Regions from separate parts of the Paenibacillus sp. FSL K6-2393 genome, predicted to be linked through region 3. Evidence: riboswitches for the same ligand, from Rfam matches in the RefSeq annotation. Region 3 holds a riboswitch; each other region holds the start of a gene.
The links. A riboswitch is a leader RNA that binds a small molecule or an ion and turns the genes downstream of it on or off. The one in region 3 is predicted to bind cyclic di-AMP.
Positions count from the first base shown of each region.

Region 1: another riboswitch for cyclic di-AMP. It lies ahead of MHI14_RS20625 (C40 family peptidase); the one in region 3 lies ahead of MHI14_RS27160 (3D domain-containing protein).
Region 2: another riboswitch for cyclic di-AMP. It lies ahead of MHI14_RS13145 (3D domain-containing protein); the one in region 3 lies ahead of MHI14_RS27160 (3D domain-containing protein).

Region 1 is NZ_JBBOCU010000001.1:4,693,530-4,697,734, reverse strand. It holds gene MHI14_RS20650 (YkvI family membrane protein) at 1-68, opposite strand, end outside; gene MHI14_RS20645 (xanthine phosphoribosyltransferase) at 273-854, shown strand; gene MHI14_RS20640 (hypothetical protein) at 952-1,281, shown strand; gene MHI14_RS20635 (hypothetical protein) at 1,401-1,619, shown strand; gene MHI14_RS20630 (carboxymuconolactone decarboxylase family protein) at 1,761-2,090, shown strand; gene MHI14_RS20625 (C40 family peptidase) at 2,163-2,627, opposite strand; cyclic di-AMP (ydaO/yuaA leader) riboswitch at 2,633-2,764, opposite strand; gene pelA (pectate lyase) at 3,193-4,146, shown strand.
Region 2 is NZ_JBBOCU010000001.1:2,971,732-2,975,936, forward strand. It holds gene MHI14_RS13135 (ABC transporter substrate-binding protein/permease) at 1-861, shown strand, start outside; gene MHI14_RS13140 (amino acid ABC transporter ATP-binding protein) at 848-1,570, shown strand; cyclic di-AMP (ydaO/yuaA leader) riboswitch at 1,789-1,985, shown strand; gene MHI14_RS13145 (3D domain-containing protein) at 1,988-2,659, shown strand; gene MHI14_RS13150 (polysaccharide deacetylase family protein) at 2,765-3,556, opposite strand; gene lpdD (prenylated flavin chaperone LpdD) at 3,711-4,052, shown strand; gene MHI14_RS13160 (PspA/IM30 family protein) at 4,164-4,205, shown strand, end outside.
Region 3 is NZ_JBBOCU010000002.1:13,773-17,977, reverse strand. It holds gene rnmV (ribonuclease M5) at 1-386, opposite strand, end outside; gene MHI14_RS27160 (3D domain-containing protein) at 542-1,726, opposite strand; cyclic di-AMP (ydaO/yuaA leader) riboswitch at 2,000-2,253, opposite strand; gene MHI14_RS27155 (TatD family hydrolase) at 2,495-3,265, opposite strand; gene MHI14_RS27150 (HD domain-containing protein) at 3,598-4,205, opposite strand, start outside.

The DNA.
Region 1 (4,205 bases), on a different contig from region 3:
AAGCCGGCTCCGACAACCGTTCCGATGTATGTAAATGCGATCTGCAGCACCCGAAATGCCTGTTTCATGTGTTTCCCCTCTCAGGCCCCTGTTTAGTTTGGACATGCGGGTACCATGGTACAAGGTATGCTTGACCCACGAAAGTCATGACAATCGATAATGAGCTTTGGCTTGAATTGCGTCCCAAGGAAAGCGCCCAGGCAATTTCGCTTGAACTTATAGATAGATATATGATACTTTTACCTCATAGGATAGGCTTGGGAGGTCAAATCATGGAATTATTGAAACAACGAATTTTACAAGAAGGTGTGGTTATCTCGGATCAAGTATTAAAGCTGGATGGTCTGTTGAACCACCAGATTGATCCTGCATTAACGATGGAGATGGGACGTGAGTTCGCTGCCCGTTTTCGTGAAAGTGGAGTAACTCGGGTAATCACGGTAGAATCCTCAGGGATTCCGGTTGCGTTTGCCGCAGCCTATGAACTTGGGGTGCCACTTGTATTCGCCCGTCGCAAAAAAACACTTCTGGCTGATCCTGATGCTTACTGTGAACGTGTACCGTCCTTTACCAAAGGAATTGTAACTGACATTATGGTATCCCGCGAGTTCATTCATGAGAATGACCGTATTTTGTTCATTGATGATATCATTGCCAATGGCGATGCCGCTCGTGGCGTCATCAAAATTATCGAGCGTTCCGGTGCGGAACTTGTCGGATTCGGCGTTGTGGTCGAGAAAAGTTTTCAGGCAGGGGCACGCACGATTCGTGAACAGGGTATTCCGGTGGAAGCCTTGGTACGCATTCGTTCCCTGAACGATGGTACGGTACAATTTGACGATAACGAAATGTGACATTTTAAAGGAATAGGGCCTATTTTTTGAACTATGCCTTTGCATGACCGCCGATTTCATTTATAATGGGGTTATGTTAGGGAGAGGAGGCAACACCATGGGGAACCAACCGGCAACAGAACAATTTTTCAATGATAAGCTGGCGGAATCGAAAGTTCATTTTGAACGTGCCCTGGATTGTAAACATACGGAATTCGATGACCTTTATCCCTATATGATTGAACATCCTCAATTTTTCTGGTACAAACGCTATGTTGCCTGGTCAGAATTACTGACGATTGTAGGCTTGTGCGAAGAGTTGTCCTTCTCTTGGAAAGAACAATTTACACCGCATCAAGTGGAGTACCTTGAAGAACGTGTGATGTCCGCCAAAGTGCTTGATTTTTGGTTCGAGAAGAACGACAGCAAAGAGCACGCGCAGCGGTAACTTTCAGTCGGGACATAATTTCGAATGACATGACAGTCCAATACAGTCACGTGAGACCTAAATGACATTTCATTTAGGTCTCTTTTTGTAAATAAATTTGGAATATAGGAGCCATGAAGATGATCAGTGATACAGAACTGGACGCCCTGCGTCTGTCAGGTGAGAAAGTAAGAGTAGTACGGGACGAGCTGGAATCTAACGATGTAACCGGGATTGTTGTTGCCTGGGATGGCGAGCAGGTACTTATCCGTCGTCAGAATCGACGTGTCGTTAAGCTGGATCGCAGTTACAAATATCAGCTGTTCAGTGAGCCGCGCCAGAGTCCACTTAGTGAGTAACAGCTTATAATTATGGCAGAGCCATGAGCGTTAAATGTTTGGAATTACCATGATTTCTTGGCATAATTGACTCACTCGGGAGAGAAGATAGGTACAGTGAGGAAGATCTGTAACTATAGCCGAGAGGGTGTGCTACAAGCCATGACATTGATGAATGATAAAGTTCATGCCTACAAGGATCAGATTGGAGCATTAAGCGATGTACTGCCAGGTGTGGTGAAGTCATATCATGAGTTTACGGGAGAATGCTTCCAACCAGGCGTGATTGATGCCAAGACAAAACAGCTAATTGCACTTGGCATTGGATTATTCGCCAACAATGAGGTATGTACCTTCTACCATGTAGAAGAAGCACGTGCCAAGGGTGCAACAGATCAGGAGATTATGGAGACCGTAGCCGTGGCCGGAGCTGTTGGAGGAGGACATGCCCTGTCTCAGGGTGCGATGCGAGTGCAGAAGGCGCTGCATTAGTAAGCAATGCAACATACATTTTAAGTACAAAAAAGGCATCCGGTTAATAACCGATGCCTTTTTGTATGTGAATTACATTTTACCTAACATTTTATCATACATAAACTGTCCAGTTACCCGACGTGCTGTTACATAGCGGTCATTGAAGTATGGATTCGATAACTTCGTGATGCTTACACCTTTACTGCTGGAGGCATGAGCGAATTGTCCGCCGCCGATATATACACCTGTATGTGAAATGCCTTTGCCTGTTGTATTAAAGAACACCAGATCACCTGTCCGAACATTGCTTTTGGCTACCGGAGTACCTGCTTTGGCTTGCTGCTGAGAAGTACGTGGCAATTCAATGCTGTATTTGTTGAAAAGATATCTCATAAAACCAGAACAGTCGAAGCCGGCTACAGTCGTGCCACCCCATTTGTAAGGAATACCTGTCATGTTGTTCACTACGGAGTTGATACTGCTTGCCTCTGTGCTTGTTGCCCCGGATGTAAATAATACAGCTGCTCCAAAAATGGAGATAATCAGTTTTTTCAAAATCAATGTTCTCCCTTCGATGCCTACGGAGTTAGCTAAGGGTTCGGTAGAAGGTTCCCTATATTTCCTATGTATAAGAATAATTCACCCAAATTGGTTCCCCCGTTTTCAAACATGAAACTCGGCAATGAATAATTAAGTTTTTGTAACTATTTGAAACTATATTGCATAAATGCGTAATTGTCAAACCCATTTAAAACCCTTCGTAATACCTCAATGTTAGCGGAATTAAGGTTTTTATATGAAAGAAGGGATTAAGTTTGGGTATCATTCATGACAAAAACGTCATTATTGATTCGTTTAAGACGAATTTGGATAAATAAATAGGTTTGTCATGAGTTAAAAGAACTATTCCGTTATGTAGAATTAGAGAGATTATATTCATTAAGTTGCATATATTGACAAAAATCGATTTTTTGCATATTATCTGATTATCCAATCCACATATTGGATTAAAATTGATTTTATTATGCGATAAATACAAATAAAGGAGGTTTGGGGACGCTTATCATAGGTAAAGTAGAAGTGGCAGATTTATAAAAACGAACATAGGAGAGTGTTACATTTGAAAGCGAAGAAAATAATTACTTTTGTCCTGGCATGTACGATGGTGTTCTCAGCAGTTGGAATGGCAGTTCTCCCTGTAGGGACGGTATCTGCTGCGGATGCATCGGGTACTACAGCGAGTATTTCTGATATTTTGAAGAACCAGCTGCCAGATGGAGGTTGGAGAAAAGATTATAAACAGACAAGTGGAGAGTGGGCGAAGTCCACGATAGACAACAAGGCTACATACTCAGAAATTAGAAGATTGGCGAAGGAATTTAAAAAGACGAATGATCCGCGATACTCCACAGCTGCAATCAAAGGAATTAACTTTTTGATCAACATGCAGTATTCAAACGGAGGATGGCCACAGGTCTACCAAAGCTCCGGATATCACAAGCACATTACCTATAATGATGATGCCATGATTAATGTAATGATCATGCTGGATGAAGTAGCAGCCCGCAAAGGTGATTTTTCATTTATCGACAGCACACTTGCTAACCGCAGTAAAAATTCAGTTGCCAAAGGTGTGGAGGCGATTCTGAATACACAAGTCGTTTCAGGTGGTAAGCTGACAGCATGGGGACAACAACATGATTCCAGTTCCCTTAAACCAGCGAGCGCAAGAATCTACGAAGTGCCATCGCTGACAGCTGGAGAGAGTGTAACGATTGTTAAATTTCTAAAAACCAGACCTGCTAACGCTAAAATTACCGCATCCATTAAAGGAGCTGAGGCTTGGTTTAACAAGGTGAAAATTACGGGTTACAAGTATGAAAGAGCTAATGGAGACAGTAAAATTATCGCAGATTCCAAAGCTGCACCAATTTGGGCACGCTTCTATGAGATCGGAACGGATAAACCAATCTTTATTGGTCGTGACGGGGTAGTTAAATACAAATTAAGTGATATTGATAAAGAAAGAAGAGGCGGTTATGCCTGGTATGGCAACTGGCCTTCCAAGCTGTAATTTGTAGTTAAAGGTAAAGCCCGAATCGACATGGATGTCTGGTTCGGGCTTTATTGTTA
Region 2 (4,205 bases), on a different contig from region 3:
TATCTGGACGATATCATTGGACTTGCTGCTGCTGTTCCGGACGAAGAGCAAGCAGAAGCGGCAATCGGGATTCGTAAAGGTAATACCGAGCTGCTGGCTGCAGTAAATGGAACACTGGAACGATTGAAAAGTGAAGATAAAATCAATCAGATGGTGACGGACGCCAGCCTCTTGATGGCGGATAAAGCGAACAAATCACAGAATATTTTCCAAGTATTCTGGGAGTACAAAAGTTTCTATGCTACAGGAGTAGGATACACACTTCTGTTGTCCGCACTGGGTGTTATCTTCGGTGTAATTATTGGATTGATCATCTGTTTGTTCCGTCTGCATGACGCTGCAATCTTGCGCTGGATTGGTACAGCTTACGTTGAAGTGATTCGTGGCACACCGATGCTGGTACAATTAATGATTATTTACTATGGTTTTTCTCTGAGCTTTGGCATTAACTTTACTGCACTTCAGGCAGGTATCATTACACTTTCAATCAATAGTGGTGCCTATCTGGCGGAGATTTTCCGTGCAGGTATCCAAGGTGTGGATCGTGGTCAGTTGGAGGCAGCGCGTTCCCTCGGAATGGGCAGAGGTGCAGCAATGCGTTACATTATATTGCCACAAGCCTTCAAAGCTGTATTACCAGCGATCGGTAATGAATTTATAACTATCATCAAAGAATCCTCCATTATCTCAGTTATCGGTATGGTGGATATTATGTATCAGGCAAGTGTAGTCAAAAACATTACGTATCAAGGCTTGAGTCCATTTTTGATTGCAGCAGCCATCTACTTTGTAATGACGTTCATTTTGTCCAAGCTGCTGGGACGACTGGAAAGGAAGTTGAGTGCAAGTGATAGACGTTAGACAATTACACAAATCTTATGGAAATAACGATGTGCTTAAAGGCATTAACGTGACAATTGGCAAAGGTGAGGTTGTCGTAGTCATCGGCCCTTCCGGTTCAGGTAAAAGTACTTTCTTACGTTGTCTGAATCTGTTGGAACAGCCTACCTCGGGTGAGATTGATTTTGAAGGCGTGTCAATCACTGATCCGAAGCACAACATTAATGCAACTCGGGAAAAAATGGGCATGGTGTTCCAGCATTTCAACCTGTTCCCACACAAAACGGTACAGCAAAACATCACGATTGCTCCAATTAAAGTGAAGAAACAATCCACTCAGGAAGCGGAGAAAATTGCTGCTGGATTGCTTAACACGGTGGGCTTGTACGATAAAAAAGATACATTCCCGAATCAGCTGTCTGGTGGACAGAAGCAGCGGATCGCCATTGCTAGAGCATTGGCCATGCAGCCGCATGTGATGCTGTTTGACGAGCCTACTTCGGCACTGGACCCCGAGATGGTCGGTGAAGTGTTGGATGTCATGAAACGTCTTGCAGAAGGCGGGATGACGATGGTCATCGTAACACATGAGATGGGTTTTGCACGTGAAGTGGGAGACCGGATCCTGTTCATGGATGGCGGGGTTATTGTAGAAGAGGGAACACCTGATGAGGTGTTTGGAGCACCAAAAAATTCACGTACACGTGATTTTCTTGCGAAAGTACTCTAAACGAAGTGATCAAATAGCGTTACTGACTTCGAGTCGGTAACGCTATTTTTTATGGATAATAATCACGTATGAATTCGAAAAAGTAACTATTCTGTTACCAAATGTAAAGTATCGGATCTCCCAACTTTTCTAAAGTATCCAGTATTCTTAATTATGCTTACATGCTAAAAAACCATTTGGTAAGAATTACTACAAGTTCAGGTTACAAAATTGTGATATATTGAACTCTGCCGAAACTTCCGGACAGGGAGTGCGGGGGATGTAACGATGCAGATTGTGCAGGGGGAAGATCTACAGCACACTGCTTGGGGTGAATTAGGGGTACATAACGTTTTAAATGTAATGAAGAACCTATAGGGTGGGCTCCTCATCCGAATCCGACAACTAACTTCGCAGGCACAATGAGGGAGGAAGACCATGATTAACAAGAAACGTATAGCCAAAACAGCAGTAGCATTATTGACAACAGCAATGCTCATACAAGCCGTTCCGGCTCACGCCGATTCAGTTCATGTGGCCAAAGAAGGGGATACCTTCTACACCTTATCAAAACAATATGGAGTAGCAATGAACACGTTGGTTAAAGCAAATAACGACATTTCACCTTACAATATTTATGGTGGTTTGAAAATTACGATTCCCGGTAAGGCAAACAATGTAGCTGCCGCGGCGACGGAGAGCAAGACCCAAGCCAAAACGGTTACCACAGCAAGCTTGGACGTTAACGCAGATAACAAAGTGGTTCAAGCCTGGGGTAAAACATTTGATTACAGCAAAGCTGTGAACGTGAAAGCAACGGCATACTCTGCAGATCCGTCTGAAAATGGAGGATGGGGTGCAGTCGATTATTTCGGAAATGACCTTGAACTGGGTACGATTGCAGTTGATCCAAGTGTAATTCCACTCGGAACCAAAGTACTGGTAACTGGTCATAGCCATCCAGGATTGCCAAAACAGGCTTTTGTAGCCACAGCGCGTGATGTGGGCGGTGCAATCAAGGGTCACCGGATTGATATCTTTATCCCGGGTAGCAAACAGTCCGTAAGCACATTTGGATTTCAGGATATCGAGCTGTACATTCTTAAGTAGAAAGTAAATTACATCTAACGAATTCAAACAGGGTGTCTGCCAGTCGCTAATTTGCGATTGAACAGCACCCTTTTAATATTGCATTTATTTGCTATCGCAGTCATCTTAATCTTTGGCCTTTGGCAATCCCAACATCTCGTCCAAGGTGACCAGTTCATACCCCCGGTTACGCATTTCTTCAATTATTTCAGGCAATGCCTCAATCGTACCGTTCAGGTTAGATCCCACACCGCCTCCTGCATGTTGCAGAACGATGGAGCCAGGTTTCACGGCAGATAGGATGTTATCCTTCACCTCTTCCTTGGAGAGGCCTTTCCAGTCCAGTGAGTCAACGTTCCAGTTTACAATGCTATAGTGTTGTCTAGCAGCCCATTGCAGCTGTTCTTCATTAATGTCTCCATAAGGTGGCCGAATTATCTTGGGCGTATATCCCGCCAAATGTCGAATAATATCCCCGGTATGTAAAATTTGTTTGCGAAAGGCATTCATCGACAGCTTACTGAATTCAGGATGATTGTAGCTGTGATTACCAACCATATGCCCTGCCTTAACGATGCGTTTCACCAGATCCGGATGTTTCTCAGCACGACTACCCACGATGAAGAATGTAGCTCTGACATTGTATTTCTTCAATACATCCAGCACTTGTGGAGTAAACCGTGGATCAGGTACATCATCAAAAGTCAGTGCAACCTTCTTTGTTGAAGGACCATTGGTTTTGAACGTATCGGCATATTTTTGACGTAACTGTCCCAATGTCAGTTGTTCTTCTTCCGCAGAATCTGAACCTGATACTGATTCACTTGACGGGCTTGAAACATCCCGCGATGAAACTGGAGCATGATATCCTCCGAGAAAAATAACGATAACCATCAGCATAATGAGGCGTACGCGCATAATAACGGCCTCCTTTTCCAAAATGACGTTCTCCTTGGTATGCCCGGGGGTTTCATAAAATATGCGTAGTGTGAGAAGTTTCATTGCGGATTTAGCTTATGACAGCCATAATTCCTCCATATATAACATATAGAAAAGGATAGGTGGATAGGATATGAGTACATATGATTTGAAATCCATACGTTTACAGGTGATTGAAGCAGGAGAGGATAAGGTTTTTCTCGTTACCGGAGGAAAGGCGCATATTGGCGCCGTAGCCACGTTCTACGTGGATCATGAGCGCGTCAGCGGGACGACGGTACATATTCCTGGGCATAAGGAACAAGAACTGTGTGAGCGGCTTGCCAGAAAGGCTGCCCTGCAGCTGAAAGTAACCGTTACGGTGATCATGGGTATCCATTTTGATTCCATCACGCGGATGCAGATCGACGAAATCGTGCAGACTGCAGAGAGGCTGATGGAGGATCATCTGAACAAAGATAAACGATCTTCCTGACATAAGAGCCATCGAATGTTTTGATTTTATTTGCTAAAATTGAAACGAGTTGTAGATTGTTACGTATGTATGTTTATATACGATGTAATATCGACTAGGAGGAATAACATAATGTCCATTTTCAAACGTTTGCGTGATCTAACCATGTCTAAC
Region 3 (4,205 bases):
ATAAGTCCTGCCGCGATCAGGTCCTCCCAATCGATCAGGCTCGGAGCACCTTCGTATGAAGTATGTACACGCGCCAGAGCATGACGGATCGCCTCCGGTGAGGCATTCTCCACCCCAATGTCACCTTTGCGTGTTGCATCGGCCTCCGGAATGAAGGCATGTTTACAGCCAGGGACCTTATTCGCAATAATTTTACGAATGCGTTCGCCAGCATGATCCGGATCTGTCAGTACAATGACTCCCCGTCTCTCCTGAGCAAGCGCAATCCGCTTCAGAATGCGTTGGTTGATGGCTGATCCACCTGTTTCTATTGTATCGGCTTCAACGGCCCGACGGATAGCTACCGTATCGTCACGGCCTTCCACCACAATGACTTCTTTTATCATGTTCCATTTCTTCCTTTCTAACGCAAAAAGAAGAGGAATATCCTCTTCTCTGCCAAACGGCGGGGGAGACTGAATTCAGACTCCTCCGCCGCATATTCCGCATGAATCATTCATGCAACTATTTTATAGCATTCCCATTTCAAAGTAAAACGATTTTAGTTCGCTTCCGGCTTCACCGGACCGATCACGTAGACCGTCTTGCCTTTTTTACGTCCAAAATTCAGGGCATGCTTCACACTGTCATAATATACATCAATTTTATTGCCTTTGATGGCACCGCCTGTATCTTCCGCACGACGGAATCCCAGACCTTCGATATATACCCACCAGCCAATTGGAATGACTTTGGGATCAACCGCAATGGTGCGCCCTTCCGTTACACGAGTACCGGAAGCTGTTTTAGTACCAATGCCCGGCTCTTCGGAAGAGTAGGCAGTCATGGATACATTTTTAAGTACTTTAGAGTATTTAAAAGAAGTCCCGGATACGGTAATCACTTTGCTGCCCGAGGCAGATGTTTTCTTCGAGTTCGTTGTTGTAGCCTTTTTGGTTGTTGAAGTTTGAGCCGATACGGTCTGAATCTCAGGTTCTTTCACGACCGGTTTTGCTTTGGTGCCGACAGCGATCACTTTATCTACACGATTATTCGCGACAGATTTGCCGACCATTTTTTTGGAGACCAATTCTCCATCCTGAAATACCTTTTCGATATGCTGCACAATTGTGCCTTCTTTGCCGTTCACAACGACACGGTTATCCCCTTTGTACAAGCTAGGGTCAGCCGTTTTAATGACTTTGTAAGCGATCGGTTGCTCTACATCCACTGTACGCTTTGTTACGCGCACTACACGGATCTTCATCTCCGCTTTGATCGCAGTGCCAAGCGCCGGATACACTTTATCATTACTCTCAACTTGAATACCTGATTTTTGAATTGCATCTTCTACCGATGAATCGGTTGTATACAGAGTCTTGGTGTCTCCGTCTGCCGTAATGTTAACTGGAACGGCCCGCTCAATAACGATTCGGTCTCCATCTGTAATCGCCCCATTCATGGACATGGATACCTTATCGTGAGGGCTGACTGTGATCGACTGCTCCTCCAGCATTTCCTGAAGCATTCCTGTACGAGTCTCTACCACCTGAGCCTTGCCATCAATAACCAGTGAAATTTGTTTCCCGGCCTGACCGTAAACGACTAACAAGATCATGATTGTAAGCGCAATTGAGAAAATCGCGATCAATGCCATTTGACGCATGTTCTCATGCTTCCACCGCAACGCGAAAGACTTACTGGATGATCGTGACTCATGGGTCTCTTCTGGTTGGAATGTGCCCACTTCTCCGTCCTCCTTCATAGCCTCGCCGTCTAAAGTAATGCATGATGTCTTTGACGTGACTATACCAAATTTTCTACAGAACACAGATCGGACCAACATAATCCGGTTCTGCACCATGAATCAATCTTCGCAACATGATGTCATCCTCCTGAATACCTACCGTATGATGACAATATTTCTTTTATTCAAAAACAAAAAAGCCAAAGAAAGAGTGTAAGAGGAACTCTTTCGTGGCTTCCGAATGATTTTGAATATCGGAAATTCATGCACGAGGTTGCCTCTCTTTTTCCGCTTGCGAGGTTAGCTGTCGGGTTCGGGCGAAAGAGAGCCGCCCTATCTTGGGTCACCCGCTCATGGCGGACGCCCTTGAATTCACCCCGAGACCCAAAGAAGAAATCAAATACGGCTTCGCAGTTCCCTTCGCTGCTTTTGGGTCAGCGAACGTTGCGCATCGGCCAAATACACCGATGTTTAAGCCCTATTGGTTCCCCCGCTCTCCGTTAACGGAGACTCAGCGAGACTGATTCATGAAAGTAATGTTGTTTCATCGGAAAGTGTCCCTTTGTTCATCCCCCGAACATCTGTCCAATTTTCCGCACAACAATTCACTGAAAAGATGATATCCTGTTTTGATGCATGTTGTAAAGCGTTGATCAAGTACGTTTTTCTGAATATTTGGTTAAAATATTGTAATATTCTTGATTTATTTGAATCAAAGGGCAAATTAACTCCGCTTACCTGCCTTTTTCACCTCATTTGCTCGTTTTTTTAACGAATTCCAAATCGTTCCATGGCATTTTTGGTTGTTATTGCAGCAATTTCCTCCACCGAAATGCCTTTAATTTCCGCAGCTGCCTCTGCAACCAGACGTACATGCGCTGTCTCATTTCGTTTCCCACGATAAGGGTGAGGTGTCAAATATGGAGCATCTGTTTCAATGAAAAACCGGTCCATAGGAACCTTCTCCAGTACCTCTTTGGGCTGCTTTGCATTTTTGAATGTGATCGGTCCTCCGAAGGAGAGATGGAAGCCCATATCGAGACAACTTTTCGCTGTTTCCCAGCTGCCCGAGAACGAGTGCATCACACCACCAACTTCACCCGCTTTCTCTTCACGCAAAATTCTTATGATATCCTCATGTGCATCCCGATTATGAATGACAATTGGCATGTTCACTTCACGAGCCAAAGCAATTTGTTGTCGTAATACGCGATGCTGTATTTCCTTCGGTGAAGTATCCCAGTGATAATCCAATCCAATCTCACCGATCGCAACCACTTTTTCATGCTTGCATAAAGATGCAATCCACTCCAAATCACCCTCCTGCATAGTGATCGCATCTACTGGATGCCACCCTACAGCTGCATAGATAAAGTCATATGTTTCAGCGAGTTTCATCGTAGTTGGAATCGTCTCCCGGTTAAAGCCAATGTTGATCATGCGACCAACTCCTGCATCCACAGCACGCTGAATCATGTCCTCGCGGTCCTCGTCGAATTGTGGTGCATCCAGATGTGTATGTGTGTCGAACAGCATCATGTTTGTATCTCCCTTCATGTCGAAATAACGACTATCTTCTTTTTCAAAATTCAATTTGTAAAATTCAATAATTCAATGACTCATACATAAAACATTTTGGGTATCTGTGTATTACATCATTACGTTTGTTTCTTCACAACTACAATATATAGAAGATATACGGATATTCTGATCTATATATTGCTGATTGTACCCATTCTACCTGCTTGCATTTACAAAATTATGTCGATCTACATATACTCCCCATTAAAGCAGATTACTGTATCATGAAAAATAGCTCTTTTAGAAAGTGTTTTGATATCGAAATTCTTCATCGGATTATACCCACACGATTACAAGAAATAGGGGCGTATATGTGACGGTAATTCGTGAATAATCGCATCCACCTTGTTTTGCGGGTAATACAAATGATGTTTCCCTCGGTGAAGCCCACTGATGGAACGGACAATGTCAGATACTTCTGACAACTCACGTAAATTGTCCTGTCGATCCAGAAGAAGAATCTGCTTATCTGTGGATTCATCCGGACGAAACACATCATACGGATTATCCGAAGGAAAATCAATTTCAAGATCATATTCGGGATCGAGACCAGCCTGTACAAAAGCTTCCCGAATCTCTTCCATCATTGTCAAGTCGACCTGTTCAAGCTCTACATACTTATATAACTTGCGATCCATAAAACGTTCGCATAACTCACTCAGAACAGTATCGTCCTCCTTGCGCCACTGCGTAAATGCCGTCTGAATTAATGCTTCATCCAACTGCAAATATTCATCTACGGATAATTCTCCTTCAAATAGTTGAGGGAGTGGATCAATCATGAAGCGGAATTGAAAACCATGTTGTATGAGTGTTTTCGCTCGCTTGAATATTTGCCGCAATATAATTTCAGAACTACGAGTCACCGGATGGAAGTAAATCTGCCAATACATCTGAT